4 regions of the Pseudovibrio sp. W64 genome follow, and region 2 is predicted to be linked to each of the others. Evidence: predicted binding sites of a transcription regulator. Region 2 holds the regulator's gene; each other region holds the start of a gene.
The links. Region 2 encodes LexA, which represses DNA repair genes until DNA is damaged. Its sites were predicted from a motif close to TGTTCNNNNTGTGTTCNG; they were not measured.
Positions count from the first base shown of each region.

Region 1: the regulator LexA is predicted to act here: its motif matches at 1,636-1,653, upstream of PsW64_RS01040 (PA0069 family radical SAM protein).
Region 3: the regulator LexA is predicted to act here: its motif matches at 2,903-2,920, upstream of recA (recombinase RecA).
Region 4: the regulator LexA is predicted to act here: its motif matches at 2,994-3,011, upstream of PsW64_RS08560 (YifB family Mg chelatase-like AAA ATPase).

Region 1 covers NZ_LMCI01000002.1:45,042-50,329, forward strand. Annotated here, with positions in the region: gene PsW64_RS01025 (NADP-dependent malic enzyme) at 1-149, opposite strand, end outside; gene PsW64_RS01030 (ceramidase domain-containing protein) at 268-948, opposite strand; gene PsW64_RS01035 (glycosyltransferase family 2 protein) at 972-1,565, opposite strand; gene PsW64_RS01040 (PA0069 family radical SAM protein) at 1,679-2,806, shown strand; gene PsW64_RS01045 (ribonuclease HII) at 2,860-3,513, shown strand; gene PsW64_RS27840 (hypothetical protein) at 3,940-4,242, shown strand; gene PsW64_RS01055 (hypothetical protein) at 4,285-4,557, opposite strand; gene PsW64_RS01060 (hypothetical protein) at 4,977-5,288, shown strand, end outside.
Region 2 covers NZ_LMCI01000043.1:23,047-28,334, reverse strand. Annotated here, with positions in the region: gene gltX (glutamate--tRNA ligase) at 1-70, opposite strand, end outside; gene PsW64_RS24110 (ComEC/Rec2 family competence protein) at 196-2,748, shown strand; gene lexA (transcriptional repressor LexA) at 2,644-3,366, opposite strand; gene PsW64_RS24100 (molybdopterin molybdotransferase MoeA) at 3,616-4,830, opposite strand; gene moaC (cyclic pyranopterin monophosphate synthase MoaC) at 4,827-5,288, opposite strand, start outside.
Region 3 covers NZ_LMCI01000018.1:214,926-220,213, reverse strand. Annotated here, with positions in the region: gene alaS (alanine--tRNA ligase) at 1-1,595, opposite strand, end outside; gene recA (recombinase RecA) at 1,786-2,850, opposite strand; gene PsW64_RS09775 (carbohydrate kinase family protein) at 3,152-4,075, shown strand; gene PsW64_RS09770 (pseudouridine-5'-phosphate glycosidase) at 4,108-5,022, shown strand.
Region 4 covers NZ_LMCI01000014.1:126,043-131,330, reverse strand. Annotated here, with positions in the region: gene PsW64_RS08565 (PAS domain-containing hybrid sensor histidine kinase/response regulator) at 1-1,356, opposite strand, end outside; gene PsW64_RS08560 (YifB family Mg chelatase-like AAA ATPase) at 1,421-2,947, opposite strand; gene gshB (glutathione synthase) at 3,127-4,101, opposite strand; gene PsW64_RS08550 (YraN family protein) at 4,220-4,627, opposite strand; gene rsmI (16S rRNA (cytidine(1402)-2'-O)-methyltransferase) at 4,593-5,288, opposite strand, start outside.

The sequences.
Region 1 (5,288 bases), on a different contig from region 2:
ACACCCGGAGAATAGGCAAGCGCCAAATCTCGCTGGTTTCCCAATGGCTTAGTTGCCTGAATTTCCAATTTACCCGCGCGCGGATACTCATGGTAAAAGAGCGCTTGTTCATCGAGTTCGCCGGAGGTAGGGCGTTTTTTGTCCGTCATCGTCTATTCTTGCCTGACCGAGTGAATGAGCGGCTCGCCACCGGGAATCACTATGACTTCCGGTTCAGATGTCGCAGTTTTGCAAAACCTAGACCATCGCCTAGGATTTTGCAGTATCTCAATACGTCTTAAAGCGTATAAATGCGCGAATTAGAATAAGCAAAACAATTGCATTCAAAATATGCCACAAGGAATGTGTTCCAACTGGCAAAATCGAGCAAATTGGTTCGTCCAAAATCCGGAAACTCATCGAAAGTGCGAAGACCACGCCTGCGGCCAGCAGAGCGTTGGATGTTTGCCTGTTTTTGCTGCGGGTCAGGCCTGCAAAAAGCAGGATTGCGAGGAGTGCCGGAAAGTAACCTGCAGTGGATCCGAGTATCCCCTCAAACAGCCTTGGGCCAAATGCCATTGCCCCAAAGAAGAGCAGCGTTGCGCCCAGTGATATCAAGAGGTTGGCACCCATGTATCGACGCGTGGCAAGGTAGAAGTAAACCAGCATGAAGATCGCAATCGGGATGACATCAGCCAGCATAGACCAGAAGGTTGCGAAGGTGTGAAACAGGAACGACCCGATCCCAATTATGGTCAGCAGAGCGATGAGAACCAAAGCTGCGTTATCTTGTGCGTTGGTTTGCGTTGAATGCGTTTTTTTTGCGCTGCTGTGCGCGTTCAACCAGATTTGAAGGGCAATCAGCGCGGCAATGATAAAAGCAGCGTTGCTCACTGCATTGAGTGGCTCAGACCAGAATGCAGCGGAGGTGCGCTCGCAGTATTGGTTCAGGTGTTGATTCCAATCCATGAGCCCTCCAAGCTGGTACCGCGTTATCTCGCCGTATTTTGAAAGATCACTGTACCGTTCAACCAATGGACCCGGCTAGCCCTCAAAACCTTCTGGAGCTGAGCCTGCCGGTTTATTCCTGACGTGTTCGCCAGAGCTTGTTGCAGGTGGTCTTTGTGGATCAGCATGGGGAGCTGGTGGCATGACGCTTTCAGCAAGCGATGCGTGAGGGTGATAAGTTTCTGCTTGAGTTGTGCCACAGTGCCGAATTCTTCTGTGCGGCTGGGAAACACAGCAACCAGATTCTGTTCGGTTCCGACCCGCTCCGCGCGCTCTATGAAAGACGCTGCTTCTGCTTGCCAGCCTACTTGCAATATAGCGCCGGGTTGGATGAGCAAAACCCAGTTGGAACGGGTGCACCGTTGGAGCCCTTCGGCCAGAGCGAAACCAGATTTCGAGATGGTGCTGACGAAATCCGCACCGCTGGCATCTGCGACGATCTCTGTCCCATCAGATGAGCCTTCGTCGGCGATTATGACTTCTTTCAGGATGCCTTCTGCGGAAGCCGGGACCAGAGCGGACAGGGTAAGCACCAGCCGGTGCTCGCTGTTATAGGTGGGAATAAGTGCACTAATCATTCCAACAGCTTACAGTGATTTGCCTTATCTTTGAAAAGTAAAGGCTTGCAAATCCAGATATTTTGAGCAATGTTCCACTTATGTTCTCATAAGAAGATGAAAGTGCATGCCCCATGTCAACTGCACAAAATCACAGGGCCGAAACTGAGGCCGCTGATCCTTTGGGATCTTCGCTTCCGGTCAACATGACAGGTCGGGGCCGTGCGGCACATTCCAACAAGGCTGGCCGGTTTGAGGCGGAAAGCCGGGAACTGATGGATGACGGCTGGGGAACAATTGATGAACTTCCGCCAATCAAGACAGAAGTGCAGATTGAAACTGCACGGCATGTGATCACCAAGAACAGCTCTCCTGACCTGCCTTTTGATCGCTCGATCAATCCGTATCGGGGCTGTGAGCATGGCTGCATCTACTGCTTTGCGCGGCCAACCCATGCGTATATGGGCTTGTCGCCAGGGCTGGATTTTGAAAGCCGCTTGTTTGCCAAGCCCAATGCAGCACAGGTGCTGGAGCGGGAGCTGGGTGCATCCTCTTATCAACCCAAACCCATTGCGATTGGCACCAACACTGATCCCTATCAGCCGATTGAACGCACGCACAAAATCATGCGCGATGTTCTGGAGGTGCTAAATAAGACGGGCCACCCGGTGACCATTGTCACCAAGTCAGCGCTGGTCATGCGGGACATCGATATTCTCAGCGAAATGGCAGAGCGTAATCTGGCAAAGGTGGCAATTTCTGTGACCACGCTGGACCGGAAGATCGCGCGGAGCCTTGAACCGCGCGCGTCAACGCCGCCTCGCCGTTTGCAAGCGATCAAGGCACTGTCTGATGCGGGTATTCCAACCGCTGTGCTGGCAGCTCCGATCATTCCTGGACTGACGGATCATGAACTTGAGAGCATTCTTGAGGTTTGTAAGGAGCATGGTGCGACAGAGGCCAGTTACATTTTGCTGCGCCTTCCTCGCGAGGTTTCTGAACTCTTCAAGGAATGGCTTTTGCGGGAAGCTCCGGGCAGTTACAGACGCGTGCTGAGCCTTTTGCGTTCCATGCGTGATGGAAAGGACTATGATGCTCAGTGGACGCAGCGCTTCAAGGGTAAAGGTCCTTACGCTGACCAGCTGGCAAAGCGCTTTCAGCTGGCGTGTAAGAGCAAGGGTTTATCCTCGCGATCAATGAAGTTGTCCTGTGACCATTTCATCAAACCAACTTGCGGCGGTGTGCAGCTTTCATTGCTGTAGACGAGGCGTGTTTTGATGCTTGAAAGCTGCCGGGCTGCATGGCAATGAGGGGCATGTCGTATTTTGCAAACTCCCTCTTTGATATCGCCTTTCCTGATGCGCCTGACCTGCGCTTTGAGCGCTCTGTTGAGCAAGACCTGCAAGGGCGGTTTGCCGGTATTGATGAAGCCGGGCGCGGGCCATGGGCTGGCCCTGTGGTGGTTGCCGCGGCCAGCCTCGACTACGACAACCTGCCAGAGGGACTGAACGATTCCAAGAAGTTGACCGAGGCCAAGCGCGAGGAGCTCTTTGAGCAGATCCTTGAGATGGCTGATGTGAGTGTGTGCGTGCAAAGTGCGCAGACCGTTGACCGGATCAACATTCGCGAAGCAACCTTGCAGGGCATGCGCACCTGCGCCCGCTCGCTCAGCGTTCCGGTGAAACGGTTCTTCATTGATGGCAAGGATGTGCCCCATCACCTGCCGCAGGAAGGCCAAGCACTGATCAAGGGTGATGGCCGCTGCCTCGCCATCTCAGCTGCTTCTATCGTTGCCAAGGTGACCCGTGACCGCCTGATGGTGAAAATGGACAGGCATTTCCCGGAGTACGGCTTTGCCAAACACAAAGGCTACGGCACCAAACAGCATCAGCAGGCGCTGGCCGCCCACGGCGTAACCCCGCTCCACCGCTGTTCCTTCCGACCTATTCGGGAGATGATTGAGGGGTAGTTCGGTCAGCCTGAAGACAAGGGATGCTTTCTGAGTAATATTATGACATCCGACGATTTAAACCAGTTATTTACAAACAGACTCGCGCGCTGTTTCTTTTTATATTTTGCCCTATCTCTATTCCTGAGCTTTCTGTTTCATGGAGTTGCTTATTTCCATGGTGGGGACAAACTTACACATGTCGAGTTTCCACTCGCGGAACATACTGAACTGTCAGTTGATGGTGATTTTGTTGTAACCTACGTGCCCTATTGGAATCGCATACAGATTTACCATCGAGAGCATGGATTTCTTTCTGGATTCTTTTTAGGAAAGACGGCAGTCACCGGAGTATTCAGGATCTTTCCGGATACTCGTGTCATTGATTGCACGCACAAGCGCGCTTCAAGTCCGAGCTTCCAGCTGTATTCATTCAGCGGATCACTATTGAGCGAAACCCAATCGCCAAAAGTCGTCGAGAAATGCTCCGGCCACTACCTTCCAACATCCACTCAGGAAGCAGAACGCCTTGGTGTCTATTTCCAGTTTGATGGAGTTGGTTACTCTCTTCAGGCTAAAGACGGTCCGCAGTTAAAGACTTTGAATCAGAGAAACATTTTTGCAGATCTAATCGCTATGTCTCTGTTCCCTTTCACCATATTCAAAGTCTACATCTTTCTGCTTGGGGTTCAGACGATCTGGTTCTTCGTAAAAGCAACGCGACCAACCCAGCACAGAACGCGTCTCTGAGTTGGTTTCAACCTCTTAGACGGTGACAATCGTGCCTGTAGATCATCCAAAGTGCTTTTGCCAAATTTCCTGCGTTTGCAAAAGTAAACGCTGTATATCAATCATCTCCGCCGATGATCCGCTCGTGGATATTTTGATTGGTGCGCCCTTCGTGTAGAATTTATCTATCTCCGCATTTGCTAACCTAATAAAACTGCGCGTTTCTTCTGGATTGATTGGTCTTACTTCATCAGCCTCAATGCGAACAGCATTGAGAGAAGCGAGTGGTTTGGTGAGTGAAAAATTAGCGTGGCTCATCATTTGATCAAAACTCATAATTTAAGCAAAATTCAGAATTCGATCACGCAAGACTTATGCCGCTACGAAGCGCAGGAAACCGTTGTTCTTGAGGTACTCGTTTGGCCTAGGACGGCAGAACTTTCCTTAATTCGTGTGAGGTCGGTACTTATTTTAGGGACGCCACTATTGGTGTTCATGTGATCGGTTAGAATTGTGAATGGAAATGTGCGTTTCGCACTGACAGCGATGATTTCGACCAGCGGTTAGAGCGAACTCAAAAGCGGCATTGCTGATTTGGACTCAAACACTCAGACTTTCCCAATGCTCTCGCATTATAACGCAGAGTTGAATGACCTTGCGGCACTTACTCGCCTTTGAGTGCATTTTAACACAACCCAGAGGCGTAACAGCTCACATCATGGCGGCATTGCAACTCTAAATTCAGGAGCATTGAAATGCCAGCTATCACAGGTGCCGTGCGGAACGAGACCCTCCCAGTCCAACCACAGGCGGTTCAAAACACTGCCAAGCCGGCTGATCTACAAGAGACGTATAAGGAACGTCATCTTGGAGATCTTGGTATCAGCGTAAAATACAATCCTGCTATTCCGGAGCGGCAAGTGGATTCCAGTCTTGCTGCAGTTTCTGTTCATCGCATGGTGAATGACAAACTCGGAATGACGACAAATGCGCTTCACAACGTCGTGGAGGGCGGCAAAGATGCAGTGCTGTCTGCTAAAGCCCCGTTCCTAACCAGCGCCTCACCA
Region 2 (5,288 bases):
TACGGGCGCCGCCAATATGCAGGTAGCCAGTAGGAGAAGGCGCGAAGCGCGTCACAACAGGTTTAGTCATAGGTGTTCCGGAAAAGTTTCAAGTTACTTCGAATAGTTTGGGGTAATTACGGCGGGGCGCCGTACCTCTGCGGGCTGTGTACCATAGCATTGAAAAGTTCCCAAGTGGCAGAAAGGGACTTAAGGGTGCGCGAGGGGCAATCATCCTCAGACAAGACGCAATCTGGTGGCTGTGCTCCCAGAATAGGTGAGCTTTGCCTTGAGGAGGATAAGTTTTCTTCTGCGCCGTTTGAGACCGATACGGCGCTTGCTGGGCGAACTACACAGCAACGCACAAAAACGCAAGTCAACGCAAAAAACGCACATAGCAACGCAAGCATGCGTTTTGCTGAAGAGAAACAGCGCCTTAGTCTTCGTGATGTGCTTCAAAGGGCACGTAAGCTGCTGGGTTTCGTGCTGAGGCCGGATTGGTCAGCTGTCATGACTTATGCCCGCTCTGCGCTCGTGCAGGATTGGAACAAGGGGCATGGCATCCTCTGGTATGCGCTTTGCCATTTAGCTGGTGTGCTGGTTTATTTCTCACTCCCCGCCGAGCCTTACAGTGTTTTAAGCGGAACTCCTTTTATCTTATTGGGAGTATTCGCTTTTCGTCGTTGGAAGATCGGGCGGTTAACGGTTGGGCTGACCGCGCTTTTGTTCTTTACTGCCGGGTTCTTCCTTGCTGATTTGCGCGTGGAGTATGCGCGCGGTGACCCGCTGGAGCGCCCGGTTACACGCAAAGTGGAGGGTGTGGTTGCTGGAGTGAAGCATTCTGGCAAAGGGGCTTACTCCGTCATTTTTGCAGATGTGACAACACTTTCGCAGAAGGGCGTAACTCTTCTTTCTTATCGCATCCGGATTAGCATCAAGGGGATGAAAGAGGCACCCGTGATGGGGGACAGGATGCAGCTGAAGGCTCGGTTGTTGCCGCCGGGAGGTGCGGTGCGCCCCGGTGGGTATGACTTTGCCCGAACTGCGTTTTTCAGTGGGATTGGTGCGGTCGGCTATGCGCTTTCCAAACCGGTTGTTGTGGCACAGGTAGAGGGCACAAGTTTTCTGCAAGGGATAGAGCGTGTGCGCAGTGGGATAGCACAGCGGATCCGGCGGGTGTTGGATAACAGCCCGGAAAGTGCGTTTGCTGTTGCACTTCTGGTGGGCAAGCGAGACTATCTTGCCACCGCTGACAAGGATGCCTTGCGCAATGCAGGGCTTGCTCATGTGCTCGCTATCTCCGGCATGCATATGGGACTTGTGACCTCTCTGGTCTTCCTTGGTGCCCGCCTGATCCTATCCCTCAGCCAGTCGCTTGCGCTGAAAGGACATATTCACGTTTATGCCAGCGTGGCAGCACTGATTGCGGCGATTGTTTATCTTGGTTTGTCAGGAGCTTCTGTGGCAACGCAGCGGGCTTTTTTGATGGCGGCGATGATTTTATGCGCGGGTCTGCTTGGTCGGCGGGCCTTCAGTCTGCGTGGTCTGGCGCTGGCTTGCCTTGTGCTTTTAAGCCTGAGGCCGGAGGAGGTTCTGGCTCCCGGGTTTCAGATGTCCTTCATTGCAGTGCTCGCCTTGCTCTCAGCCTATATGCTTGGGAAGGATTGGTTGCTCGGTAATCGAGATAGTTCGCGAAGACGGAATACCTCATGGTTTCATAGGATTAGTCGTGTAATCTTAAAGTGGATTCTAGCTTGTGCGTTGACCTCGTTGATTGCAGGTGCTGCCACGGGGCCAGTTGCGGCGATGCATTTTGAGCAGGTTGCGCCTTATGGAGTTCTGGGGAATATTCTTGCTATGCCATTGGTGACTTTTGTGGTTATGCCCCTTGGGTTATTGAGTCTGTTGGCGATCCCGTTTGGTGCGGATGCGTTCTTTCTGCAAGGGATGGAGGCTGGGTTGGCGCTGGTGCTGAAAGCTGCTTACTGGGTGAGCTCACTCAGTGAGGGGCTGACCAGTCTCGGGGTTTCCAGTGCTCCAGGGTATCTGCTCGTGATCCTAGCGATTGTCGTACTGTGTGTGATGCCGCTGCGCCTGAAATGGCTTTCACTTCCGGCATTTACGGTGAGTGTCCTGATGTTTGCCGGTGGCAAGGCGCCTGATCTGATGATTGCGGATGCGGGCAAGCACATTGCTTATTATGGGCAGGATGGTGCGTTTCGACTGACGTCCTCACGTATGTCGTTTGCTGCTGACAGCCTGTTGCGCGCTGGTGGAGTTTCGGCGGGTTCGTTCAAGCAACACAAGGTGAGGGCTTCAGATCGGTCCTGTGATGATCGCGGCTGTGTGATTGAGATATTCCCTCAGCAGCCTGCAGAGGGAGGGAGGATAAGCTCTGCGCCGATCCTGTTGGCACAGTCCAAAGTGGCTGATGTTTTGGAGGCTGACTGCCATCTTGCCACCATCGTCATCACGCAGGTTCAGGCGCCTCCGGCTTGCCGGGCTGAGCTGGTTATTGACCAGAAGGTTTTCGGAGAGCGCGGTTCAGCTTACATCTGGCTTTCTGTTGGTGCTGAGGGCGGGGAAAGAATAAAAAAAGTGCGCTGGGCATATGATGCTCAGCGCAGGCCTTGGAATCCGAAATTGCCTCAGGCAACCAATGATTTAATAGCGGCGGAAGAGCGCAATCATCTTGCCTTGCACGTGGACGCGGCCCGGGCCGAAGATGCGAGTTTCGTAGGCGGGGTTGGCCGCTTCCAGCGCGACTGAGGCGCCTTTTTTGCGCAGGCGCTTCAAGGTTGCTTCTTCTTCATCAATCAGCGCCACAACAATCTCGCCGTTATCAGCCGTGTCACCACGTTTGATCAACACGGTATCTCCATCGAAGATACCGGCATCGATCATGGAATCGCCTTTGACTTCCAGCGCATAATGCTCGCCGCGACCCATCAGATCAGCAGGCATTGCGATGGTATGGCTTTGTGTCTGGATTGCTTCGATTGGGACGCCTGCAGCAATGCGGCCCATGACCGGGATTTCCAGCGTTGGCACTTCGTCTGGTGATGTGGCGCGTGGAGGTGGCGGCGTTGCTACTTTCTTGCTCAGGGAGCCCTCAATCACCTCAGGTGCAAAGCCTTTTTCCTTGGCGGCAGGCTTCAGGCCCGGAGAAATGGAGTCTGGCAGTTTGAGGATTTCAAGTGCACGAGCTCTGTTCGGCAAGCGGCGAATGAAGCCGCGCTCTTCCAGAGCTGTGATCAGCCGGTGAATGCCGGATTTGGAACGGAGGTCCAGCGCGTCCTTCATCTCATCGAAGGAGGGCGGAACACCGGCTTCCTTCAAGCGTTGATGGATGAACATCAAAAGCTCGTGTTGCTTCTGTGTAAGCATCTTTTATCCCCGTTCGCTCCTAAGGCGCTGATTGAAAGTGAGCGGCCATTCCTGACCAATCGCGGTTTTGTAATTCCAAGAAGCTAAAAGACTTCAACTTCTGCGATTGGAAGGACAAAACACGAACGTACTCTACCTGTTCTCATTGTGTTCTGCAATGGGTTTGTTGAGGTTAAGCCCTGCTAGAACTGGGGGATTTGGTTTCTGGTGGGTGAGTGGGCAGGGGTTGCCCACTCCTGATGACTGGATTTAGCGTAGCTTGAGCAGCTCCACTTTTTCACCTGCCTTTGCAGCTGGTGCGTGTGGTGGGCGAATGATCAGGGCATCTGCTTTTGTCAGCAAGGCAAGCATGGAAGAGTCCTGTTTGCCAAACGGCGTTGCTATCAGATCTCCGTGTTCATCTGTACTCAGGCTAGCGCGCAGGTAGTCCTGGCGCATATCATTTGCAGGCAAATCAGTTGCCAATGTGGCTTTGGTAACGCCTTGATTTGTCACAGAGACCGTGCGGCCTAGCATCTTATCCAGAAGCGGGCCAAGGAAGAGGAGTGCGCATACAAGGCTGGAGACTGGATTGCCAGGAAGGCCGAGGACTTTCATGGGGCCAAGGGCTCCGGCCATGAGGGGCTTGCCCGGGCGCATGGCGATGCGCCAGAAGCCTAGCTCCATGCCTTCAGCGCCCAGTACGTCCTGAATGAGATCGTGGTCGCCCACAGAGGCACCGCCGAGTGTCACCAGTACATCGGCTTTTGCTTCAATAGCCTGTTTCACGCGTGCCGTGATTTCCTCAGGCTGGTCTGGTGCAATGCCCAGCATCATTGGCGTTCCGCCACAGTTTCTGACGAATTCTGCGATGCCGACCTGATTGGACGCTATGATTTGATTCGGACCTGGTATCTGACCTGGCTCGACGAGTTCATCACCATTTGCGAGGATCGCAACGACTGGCTTTTTGCGCACTGGCAAGGTTGCGTGGTTCATGGCGCCTGCAAGAGACAATTCACGGAAGCCGAGTGGTGCGCCCGCCTTCAGGAGGGTCTGGCCTTCTTTGAAGTCGAGGCCTGCTGGGCGGATGAACTTACCAATAGAAACGGCTTCCTCGCAAAACAGGTTATCCCCGTCACGGCGAGCGTTTTCCTGCATCAAAATTGCGTCGACGCCTGCTGGAACAGGTGCACCTGTAAAGATGCGCAGAGCTTCTCCGGCTTGCAGCGTGCCATCGAAGTTATGCCCGGCAGCAATTTCTCCAATAACTTTCAAGGCAGTCTCTGGATCGACCGTATCAGCAGCTTTGACGGCATATCCATCCATCGCTGAGGCGGAAAATGGAGGCTGCGTTCGTGTTGCGGCAACATCTTCTGCCAGAATGCGTTTTCCAGCTTCAAGTAGTGGAAGCTGCTCGGTGTTGGTTGGCTTCACATCTTTCAGGAGGCGGTCCAGCGCTTCTTCAATACTGATCAAGCTCATTGGGAGTTATCCTCCTCAGCCAGATAGTGACCGGACTTGCCGCCCTTCTTCTCCAGCAACCGGATTTCACCGATCTCCATAGAACGGTCAACGGCTTTTGCCATGTCGTAAATTGTCAGGCAGGCAACGGAGGCGGCTGTAAGTGCTTCCATCTCGATGCCAGTCTGGCCTGACACTTTTGCGAAGACTTCGATCTCAATTCCTGGCAGCTCAGGGTTGGGTGTGAAGTCCACCTGAACCTTGGAAAGCGCCAGAGGATGGCAGAGAGGGATCAGCTCGTGTGTGCGCTTTGCAGCCATGATGCCAGCGATGCGCGCTGTTGCAAGTACGTCGCCTTTCTTGGCGTTGCCTGAAAGGATCATGTTCAGAGTCTCAGGCTGCATTTTTACCTGACCGCCTGCACGGGCAATGCGTGAGGTAACCTCTTTCTCCGAAATGTCGACCATATGAGCCGCACC
Region 3 (5,288 bases), on a different contig from region 2:
TGGACGAACAGGCCGTCAGCTTTCTTCTGCGTGTTGGTGACAGCAAGGGAAACACCATCTGCAATCATAGTACCACAGTCGCCAACCTGACCACCGGATTCGCCGTAGAACGGTGTCTGGTTAAGGATCAAAGACCCCTCTTCATCTTGCTTCAGAGAAGTAACTTCTTCGCCATCCTTCACAAGGTTCAAAACAACGCCTTCTGCCTTCTCAGTCTCATAACCGAGGAACTCAGTCGCGCCTGCTTTCTCCTTGATGGAGAACCAAATGGCGTCTGTTGCAGCATCACCGGAACCTGACCACGCCGCACGCGCTTCAGCACGCTGGCGTTCCATGGCGGTGTTGAATCCATCGGTATCAACCGCAATCTCACGGCTGCGCAATGCATCCTGTGTCAGATCGAGCGGGAAGCCGAAGGTGTCATAAAGCTTAAACGCTGTTTCACCATCAAGCTGATCACCGGAGCCCAAAGAACTGGTCGCATCTTCCAGCAGGCCAAGACCCCGCTCAAGAGTTTTGATGAAACGCTTTTCTTCCAGCTGAACTGTCTCTTCAATGAGCTTTTCAGCACGTGGCAGCTCAGGGAACGCCTGACCCATTTCACGAACCAGAGTAGGCAGCATCTTGAAGATGACCGGCTCTTGTGCACCCAAAAGGTTTGCATGGCGCATCGCGCGGCGCATGATGCGGCGCAATACGTAACCACGGCCTTCATTGGACGGCAGAACACCATCAGCAATCAGGAAGGCCATGGACCGCAAGTGATCTGCAATCACCCGGTGGCTCGCCTGCGCTTTGCCAACAGCTTCAACACCAGTGAGATGCTCAGAGCTCGCAATCAACGCCTTGAAGAGGTCAATCTCATAGTTGTTATGCACGCCCTGCATGATCGCAGCAAAACGCTCAAGTCCCATGCCCGTATCGATGGACGGACGAGGCAGATCAATGCGCTTTTCTGGCAGCTGCTCGTACTGCATGAACACGAGATTCCAAATCTCGATAAAGCGATCACCATCTTCCTCAGGAGATCCTGGAGGGCCACCCCAGATATGTTCGCCGTGATCGTAGAAGATCTCGGAGCATGGGCCACAAGGACCTGTATCACCCATGGCCCAGAAGTTATCTGAGGTTGGGATGCGGATGATTTTCTCATCAGCAAAGCCAGTCAACTTCTTCCAGATCTTGAATGCTTCTTCATCCTCGGAATAAACGGTGATCAACAGCTTGTCAGCCGGCAGCCCGTATTCTTTGGTGATCAGATTCCACGCCAGCTCAATAGCGTTTTCCTTGAAGTAATCTCCAAAGGAAAAGTTGCCCAGCATTTCAAAGAAGGTGTGATGGCGCGCAGTGTAGCCAACATTGTCCAGATCGTTGTGCTTACCGCCAGCGCGGACACACTTTTGCGAAGATGTTGCACGCACGTAATCCCGTTTTTCCAAACCAGTGAATACGTTCTTGAATGGCACCATACCCGCATTTGTAAACATCAATGTCGGATCATTGCGTGGCACCAGTGGACTGGAAGGAACAACTTCGTGTCCGTTCTTTGCAAAGTAGTCGAGAAAAGCCGACCGAATTTCGTTGACGCCACTCATAGGTATTGATGTCCGTCTCGTTTTCTAGTGGGCAGCTACTTCAACAATCACAGCCGCCAAATTGCAGGGTATGCGCATCAAAAACGATGCAACAAAAAATTAGTATCTGCCGCGTTTTAGCCATATGCAGCAAATCTGTCCATAAAACCCTACAAAAAAAGAGGCTGGATAAATCCAGCCCCTCTAAACTCTATTGGTTTTCCGCAGCTTTTTCCGGATCATCAATTGCTTCAGCGATCAAACCTGCATTCTGTCGGATAGCAAGTTCAATCTCGTCCGCCAGTTCAGGATTCTCTTTCAGGAAGGTTTTCGAGTTCTCTCGCCCCTGCCCCAGCCGCTGGCTGTTGTAAGAGAACCACGCACCAGACTTCTCAACAATGCCGCCTTTCACACCAAGATCCAGCAATTCCCCCATTTTGGAGATGCCTTCACCGTAGATGATGTCAAACTCAACCTGCTTGAATGGAGGCGCCAGCTTATTCTTCACCACTTTCACGCGGGTCTGGTTACCAACAATTTCGTCACGATCTTTAATCGCACCGATACGGCGGATATCCAAACGCACAGAAGCATAGAACTTGAGTGCGTTACCACCGGTTGTCGTCTCAGGCGAACCAAACATCACACCGATCTTCATGCGGATCTGGTTGATGAAGATCACCATAGTGTTGGATTTGGAAATAGAAGCGGTCAGCTTGCGCAGCGCCTGGCTCATCAAACGAGCCTGTAGGCCAGGGAGCGAATCGCCCATCTCACCTTCAAGTTCAGCTTTTGGCGTCAGCGCAGCAACGGAATCGATCACCAGCACATCAATCGCACCAGAGCGAACCAGCGTATCGGCGATCTCAAGTGCCTGTTCACCAGCATCCGGTTGAGAGATGAGCAGGTCATCAATATTCACACCGAGCTTGCGTGCATAAATCGGGTCCAGCGCATGTTCAGCATCAATAAAGGCGCAAATCCCGCCTCCTTGCTGCGCACAGGCAACTGTGTGCAAAGCCAGCGTGGTTTTACCGGAGCTTTCAGGTCCATAGATCTCAACGATGCGCCCTTTTGGCAGTCCGCCGATTCCAAGGCCGATATCAAGACTGAGAGAACCAGTCGAGACGCTCTGGATTTCTACGGCCTGTCCCTGGCCCATGCGCATAATGGAGCCTTTACCAAAGGCTCGTTCAATTTGGGAAAGCGCTGCATCCAGTGCTTTATTCTTGTCCATCTGATTGCCCTCAACAAGGCGAAGTGAAGTTTGTGCCATACGTTCTCATCCCTTATTCCACGATGGACGCGTAGTTTCAAAGTCAGTTATTTGTACTCATTTTGTTCCAACTTCGCAATACCCGATAACTAACTAATAAAAATGGATTAATTTCAATGTGTTCTCCTATTGTTCAACATGTAGATAACTTTTCCCGACACCTGTTTGGAGGAACGCATCTGGAATCAAACAGCAAAATGCACTTTTGATACATCACCCACAGTCTGTATTTGCTCGTAGCTTGCTTTGGCCAACCACATTGCATATCAACTGTCTTTCGATGTCGGGAGGAGAATTGGTTATGTCCACTAAAAAGGTCGGAGTAATCGGAGCAATCCATCTGGACAGGATTGCCCATGCAGATCGACCATTCCAGCCGGACACCTCAACACCCGGGAAAATTATGTCCCGTGCTGGAGGTGTTGGAGCAAACATTGCACGCGCAATGGCCCGGCTGGGCATGCAACCAACAATGCATGGATGTCTGGGGGACGATGCAGACGGAGCATACCTCGCAAAAAGTCTGACAGACTGCGGGATTGATACCTCCAGTATCACCACTGTCGCAGACGGTCGAACAGGATCCTATCTGGCGCTTCACAATCCGGATGGCACATTGTTCTCCGCAATTTCAGACAGTGAGATCACAGCAAAGGTAAGTTTCTCAGAAGCAAATCCAATCCCGCAGGCTCTGCTGGACTGCGATAACTGGCTCTGTGAAACCAATCTGGAAGAAGCAACGCTTCTCTCACTTGCCAATGCCAAGGAGCATCGCCTTCTCGCAGCAGACACCGTCTCAATTGCGAAGGCGCCCAAACTGCGTCCCCTCCTCTCAAAAATCGACATTCTTTTTACCAACACAGATGAAGCCACAGCTCTTTTGGAGTGCGAACCAGGAGAATTCTCAGCAGAAAAACTAGCTCAAAAGCTGGCAACTGCAGGCATTCCAATTGTTCTGGTCAGCAATTCCAACAAGCCGCTGGCTCTTCACTGTGCAGGCAGCACAAGCTCGCACACTCCATTTTCTGTTGTTCCCGTAGATGTCACCGGTGCCGGTGATGCCTTCATTGCAGGCTTTCTTTATGCAAGTTGCCTCAATGAAGCCCCGGTTTCAGCAGTAAAAAGCGGTCTTGCCTCTGCATCAATTACAGTGGAAGCGACCGGCGCTGCGCCAGAAACGCTTTCACCCCAATCGCTTAAAGCTCGTTTATTAGAACATGCCTAAGCACCAACAACATACGAAAGACTGGGAAAACCATGGGAAGTTCAATTAAAATCCATCATTCAAAAGAAGTTGCAGATGCTCTGAGCAATGGCGCCCCTATTGTTGCGTTGGAGTCCACCATCATTACCCATGGCATGCCGTACCCGCAAAACGTTGAAACTGCCCGCGAAGTAGAACAGATCATCCGTGACGGTGGCGCAGTCCCTGCGACAATCGCTGTGTTGAACGGCGAGCTGCATGTGGGTCTGGAAGACAGCACTCTGGAAGAATTGGCAAACGCCAAAGACGTCATGAAGTGCTCCCGCGCAGATCTTTCCTTCGCTATGGCGCTGGGTAAAAACGGCTCCACAACCGTAGCTGCAACCATGATGGCAGCACACGCAGCTGGCATCCGCGTGTTCGCAACCGGTGGCATCGGCGGTGTCCATAAAGGCGCAGAAACCAGCTTCGATATCTCAGCAGACCTGGATGAGCTGTCCCGCACTCCAGTTTGTGTTGTTTCCGCAGGTGCAAAAGCCCTGCTCGACATTCCAAAGACACTGGAAGTTCTGGAAACACGCGGCGTTCCGGTCATTGGTTTCAATTGTGAAAACGTGCCTGCTTTCTGGTCCCGCGATTCAAAGATCAAAGCGCCCTACAGCCTGGACGATGCTTCAGACATCTCAAAACTGATCAAGTTCCGCGAAACATTTGGCGACCACGGCGGCATGCTCGTCACCAACCCGGTACCTGTTGAAGATGAAATCCCATCTGACGAAATGCAGGTGTTCATCGATGCCTCCATTCAGGCAGCAGAAGAGCAAAACATCACCGGCAAGCAAGTCACCCCATTCGTGCTGCAAGACATTTTCGAGCGCACCAATGGCCGCAGCCTCGCAACCAACATTGCGCTTGTTAAAAACAACGCAAAGCTTGCTACTAAAATCGCTTGTGGTTTGACTGCGTAAGCAACTTTTAACCCAAGAAATAATGTAAATCCGGGTTGGCCCTTCCAATCCGGATTTTTTATGTACGATCAGCACCATTTTTCAAAAGCACCCCGACACGTGTAGTCAACTCAAATCATGCAGAGACTTTCACATCTCTTTGATCGAAAGATTCCGTTGTTTTTCGGTCCCGATTATTTTAGGTGTTCTAAAGCTATAGAATTTTACATCTCTGTGTTTCTATTGGCGCATCTGCATCTTGTGGTCATATAGTGCTCATCAAAACG
Region 4 (5,288 bases), on a different contig from region 2:
TCCCATAAGTTCCGCGAGTCGTTTGGAAATTGCCAAGCCCAGGCCTGCTCCATCGAACTTGCGGTCTCGCCCATATTCACCCTGTTCAAATTCCCTGAAGATGCGAGCTGCTGTGACGTCATCCATGCCGGGGCCAGTATCTTGAACAGCGAACTCCAACAAGTGGTGGCCTGTAGTATCCGTAGTAACTTGCAGGACTAAAGAAACGCCGCCCTCTTCTGTAAATTTGATCGCGTTTCCAACCAGATTGTATAGGATTTGCTGCAACCGTGCCGGGTCACTCTGGATGGTTTTTGGTACGGCTGGATTGATAAATGAACCAATCTGCAACCCCTTTGCATGGGCTTTGGGAGAGAGCAGCTCCACAACGCGTTCCACTAACGGAGCAAGCTCAACATTACCAGTCTCCAACTCCAGCTTTCCCGCTTCGATCTTGGAATAATCAAGAACCTCATCGATGAGCATTAAAAGTGTGGAGCCTGAAGTTCTGATCGCATTAATGTAATTTTGCTGCTCTGCAGTGGTTGTCGTGTCATCCAACAAATCTGCCATGCCCAAGACACCGTTTAAGGGCGTGCGAATTTCGTGACTGACCATCGCAAGGAAGCGAGATTTTGCCTCGCTGGCATTTGCTGCATGGTCGCGATCTTCTCGCAGCTTTTGCTCTGCTTGTCGCCTATCTGTGACATCTGTCAGGATCCACTGAATGATAGGAGCTCCACCGCTGCCATCGCGAATGCTCAGGCGCAGGAGTGAATACCAGCGGGTGCCATGTTTTGTACGCAAGGCGACATCTTCAGTGGTTCCAGCAGCCCCTTCCTCAAGATCAGGAGTAAAGTCTTCGGCATAAGGCAGATGAATAGCTCCTCCGATCTCAACTCCAAACCCAGCTGGAAAATTGCGTTTACCTGCATCATTGACGGACAGCACCACCCCATTGCTATCACAACGGACTACAATGGCGCCCAGCGCATCCAGAATAGAACGGTGCCGATCATCCGCTTCACGTAATTGCCAGTCAGTATCGCTAGCTAATTCAGATGGGTCTTCAAGTTGCTCCACTTCACTCTGGATTTGAGCCGTTTTCCAACTTTGGGCGATAACATCACTTGCTGGAAACCGGCGAAACAAGACAACGCCAGCCCCAAAAGCAAGCAACACAACATAGAAACCTTGCAAGAATTGCCAATCGGTCAGCAGCAGCGCAATCAGCAAGCATACAACGCCCACGAAAATGGAGAGGCTCTTCAGAACAAAGGAGGATTTCTCGGTGATTTCGCTTTGCTTAATCAGAGACACGCGAGCCTGAGTAACAACATGGGTGCTCTCCTCAGTTTTCAGTCTCCGTTTCAACACAGCTTTTGCTCCACCCGAACTATTTCGGTAAATCAGTAAAATTCAATTGGTAGGATATAACAGATTATGCTGCTGCCAAATAGGCTGAAGAGCGTTTGAAGCTCAGGGCCTCGGCCAGGTGAATGCGCTGAACGGACTCAGATCCATCCATATCTGCGATTGTCCGCGATAGTTTCAAAACACGATGGTAGCCACGTGCAGAAAGACCAAACTGTATGGAGGCCTGTTCAATCAACTCCTTGCTGCCCTGATCCAATGCAACAATTTGCTCGATGGTCCGCGCACTGGCATGTGCATTGACAGTGATATCTAACCCAAGAGAGGCATAGCGAGCTTGCTGTATTGCACGAGCGCGCCCTACACGTTGAGCAACCACCTGCGAACTCTCAGAAGTGCGCGGGCTGATCAGGTCTCTTGCGGAAACCGCGGGAACATGAATTTGCAAATCCATCCGGTCCACGAAAGGCCCGGACACGCGCGACTGGTAAGAACTGGCGCATTTATCACCTCGCCTGCAAGTATGTCCCGGTTCTCCTGCATATCCGCAACGACAAGGGTTCATCGCAGCAACCACTTGCACTATGGATGGATAGCTCACCCGATAATTGGCGCGAACAATCGTCGCCACACCGTTCTCAATAGGCTGCCTCAAGCTGTCCAGAACGGAGCTATCGAACTCTGGCAGTTCATCCAAAAAAAGCACACCATTGTGAGCCATGGACACTTCGCCAGGTCTGGCCTTTATGCCTCCGCCAACCAGTGAAGCCATGGATGCGGAGTGATGTGGTGCCCGGAAGGGGCGTTGATTGCTCAAAGCGCCATCTTCCAACTCTCCTGAAATGGAAGCGATCATGGATACTTCCAGCAGTTCGCGAGCTGAAAGTGGTGGCAATAGAGCGGGTAACCTGCTTGCGAGCAAGGTTTTTCCTGAGCCTGGAGGGCCGACCATCATCAGGTTATGAGAGCCAGCTGCAGCAATCTCCAGTGCCCGCTTCGCTGTTTCCTGACCTCGAATATCGGCAAGGTCCAGTGAACTGGCAGCTTGTGGAGAGCTGCGCGGTTTTGGGGCAGAAAGAGTAATATCACCTTTCAATGCGCGGTAGAGCTGAACCAGTGATCCCGCGGCCATAATCTTCAGGTTCTCATCCGCCCATGCCGCTTCAGAGCCGCAACTTGCCGGACAGATCAAACCTTTCTCGTTTGCAACAGCAGCGATTGCAGCTGGGAGGGCTCCGTTGACGTGCGAAATGCTGCCATCCAGTGAGAGCTCACCTAGTACGAGGAAGCCTTCGACAGCTTCCGCAGGCAGTGCCCCCATCGCCACCAAGAGGCCAAGTGCAATTGGAAGGTCATAATGAGATCCTTCCTTTGGCAGGTCAGCCGGAGCCAGATTAACCGTCACACGTTTGGCGGGGAGCGCCAAGCCGGAGGCAATGAGAGCTGAACGAACCCGCTCTTTGCTCTCTGCAATTGCCTTGTCGGGCAGGCCCACAAGAGTGAAATAGACGGATCCGGGGCTAATCTGGACCTGCACGTCAACATTTGCAGCGTCGACACCCTGAAAGGAAACGGTAGAGATGCGAGCAAACACCTGACACTCCTGCGGCCACAATTAATCATCATTGTAGTAATTAAGCAGGAACGAATGAGAAACACACAAGCCTTGAATACTCAGAAATACGAAAGCTCCCCTAAGAAACTCTACCTGAATTCTCGGAGTTCATGATGAGAAAGAAAAGCCCTGTTGAAGAACAGGGCTTTTGTTACTTTTTAGGCTTCCAGCTTTTTCTCAAGCACATCCCAGACCATGCCGGCCACATCTGGCCCGCCCAGCTTCTGGATCGCTCGAATGCCAGTCGGGGCAGTCACGTTGATTTCAGTGAGGTTTCCGTCAATCACATCGATTCCAACGAGAATGAGCCCCTGCTCTTTCAGTGTCGGCCCAAGGCGCGCGCAAATCTCTCTTTCGCGCTCAGTCAGGTCACTGTCTTTAGGAGAACCGCCACGCACCATGTTGGAGCGTAAGTCACCTTCTGCAGGCACACGGTTCACTGCACCAGCAAACTCACCATCAACCAGGAGAATGCGCTTATCACCGTGCTTCACATTCGGCAGAAACTTCTGAATGACCCAAGGTTCGCGGAATGTGACGGAGAAGAAGTCGTAAAGAGACCCATAGTTCAGGTCATCCTTGGTCACGCGGAAAACAGCAGCTCCACCATGTCCAAACAGCGGCTTCATCACGATGTCGCTATGGATGTTGCGGAACTCATCAATCTCCTCGCGATCGTGAGTGATCAGCGTTGGCGGCATCAGGTCCGCAAACTGGGTCACAAACAGTTTCTCTGGTGCATTACGTACAGAGACTGGATTGTTCAGAACGAGCGTTGTCTCGGAAAGCTTTTCGAGAATGTGGGTCGCAGCGATGTAAGCCAGATCAAATGGAGGATCCTGACGCATTAGAACGACGTCCATCTCAGACATGTCAACGCGCTGCGGCTCACCAAAACTGAAGTGATTGCCAGGTTCGTCGCGCACGGTTACCGGCTCAACGCGGCACATAACCTTTTCACCCCACAGCGCCAGACGCTCTGGTGTGTAGTGATACAGTTCATAACCACGATCCTGCGCTTCTAGCATCAGAGCAAAAGCACTGTCGCCCGCAATGTTGATGGTAGAGATATGGTCCATCTGTACGGCGACTTTAAGTGGCCGCTTGGCACCAGAAGAAGCTGCTTGGGACATGAGGCACTCCTGAAATAACGCTGGGATAGAAATCCAAGTAAATAAAAATGGATGTTAGCTGCAGATATGTGGGTCAGAAAGCAATTTGTCTACATTTTTGCGATAAAATATTTGTTTCCTAAAAAATTTCAGCTTCAAAAAGATTAGGGAAGTGCTGGGCTTCTCCGTGTTTGGGAAGAATAACCGCATCAAATCGCAAGGTTTTTCCAACCACGTCGTTGTGGTGTGAAACCCATTCTCGGGCGGCATTTGCAATCCTTCGTTGAGAGCGTTGCGTGATTGCATATAAGCCATCATCCACACCCCGTCTGGCTTTTACCTCCACAAACACGATCGTCTGGTCTTGTTCGGCGATCAAATCAATCTCGCCCTGCTTGGTTTTGTAGCGTCTTTCAAGAATCTGCCAGCCAGCCTGGCGAAGCAACATCTCTGCTTTCAATTCCGCCTGCAGGCCTTTTCGGTAAGCTGCCTGCTTCTTCAGAAGGCTGCTTTTAGTCGCTCTCGGGCTCTTCTGCGGTTCCTGCATTTTTAAGCTCCATCGCACGGATATAAATCGTCTTTCGATCCACCCCGGTCGCTTTGGAAACTTTTTTGGCTGCTGCGCTCACTGGCATTTCTTTCAATGCCTCATGCAAAAGCGCGTCTGCATCAACCTCGGTCAGTTCCTGCTCTTCAGGTGGTGAGACAAGAATAACAATTTCTCCCTTGGGGCGATCCCCCGAATAGAAATCACTCAGTTCTGCAAGGGAGCCACGCTGGAAAGTCTCAAACCGCTTGGTCAGCTCGCGAGCAACAGCCGCCTTTCGCTTTCCAAGAATTTCAGTCATATCGACAAGAGAAGCTCCAACTCTGTGAGGGCTCTCATAAAACACCAGTGTCGCCGGAATATCTTTCAATTCTTCAAGGCGTTTCTTTCTGCCATGGGTCTTATTGGGCAGGAAGCCAGCAAACAAAATGGTATCAGAAGGCAAACCAGCACCGACCAGACCGCTCAACATGGCCGAAGCACCCGGAATTGGCACAACCTTGTGCCCGTGCTCCACCACATCTCCTACAAGCCGAAAACCGGGATCAGAAATGAGCGGTGTTCCTGCATCGGAGACCAGCGCAACGGCTCGTCTAGCGCCCAATGCTTCCAAAATTTTGGGAAGTTGCCTGTGAGCATTGTGCTCATGATAGGTCATCAT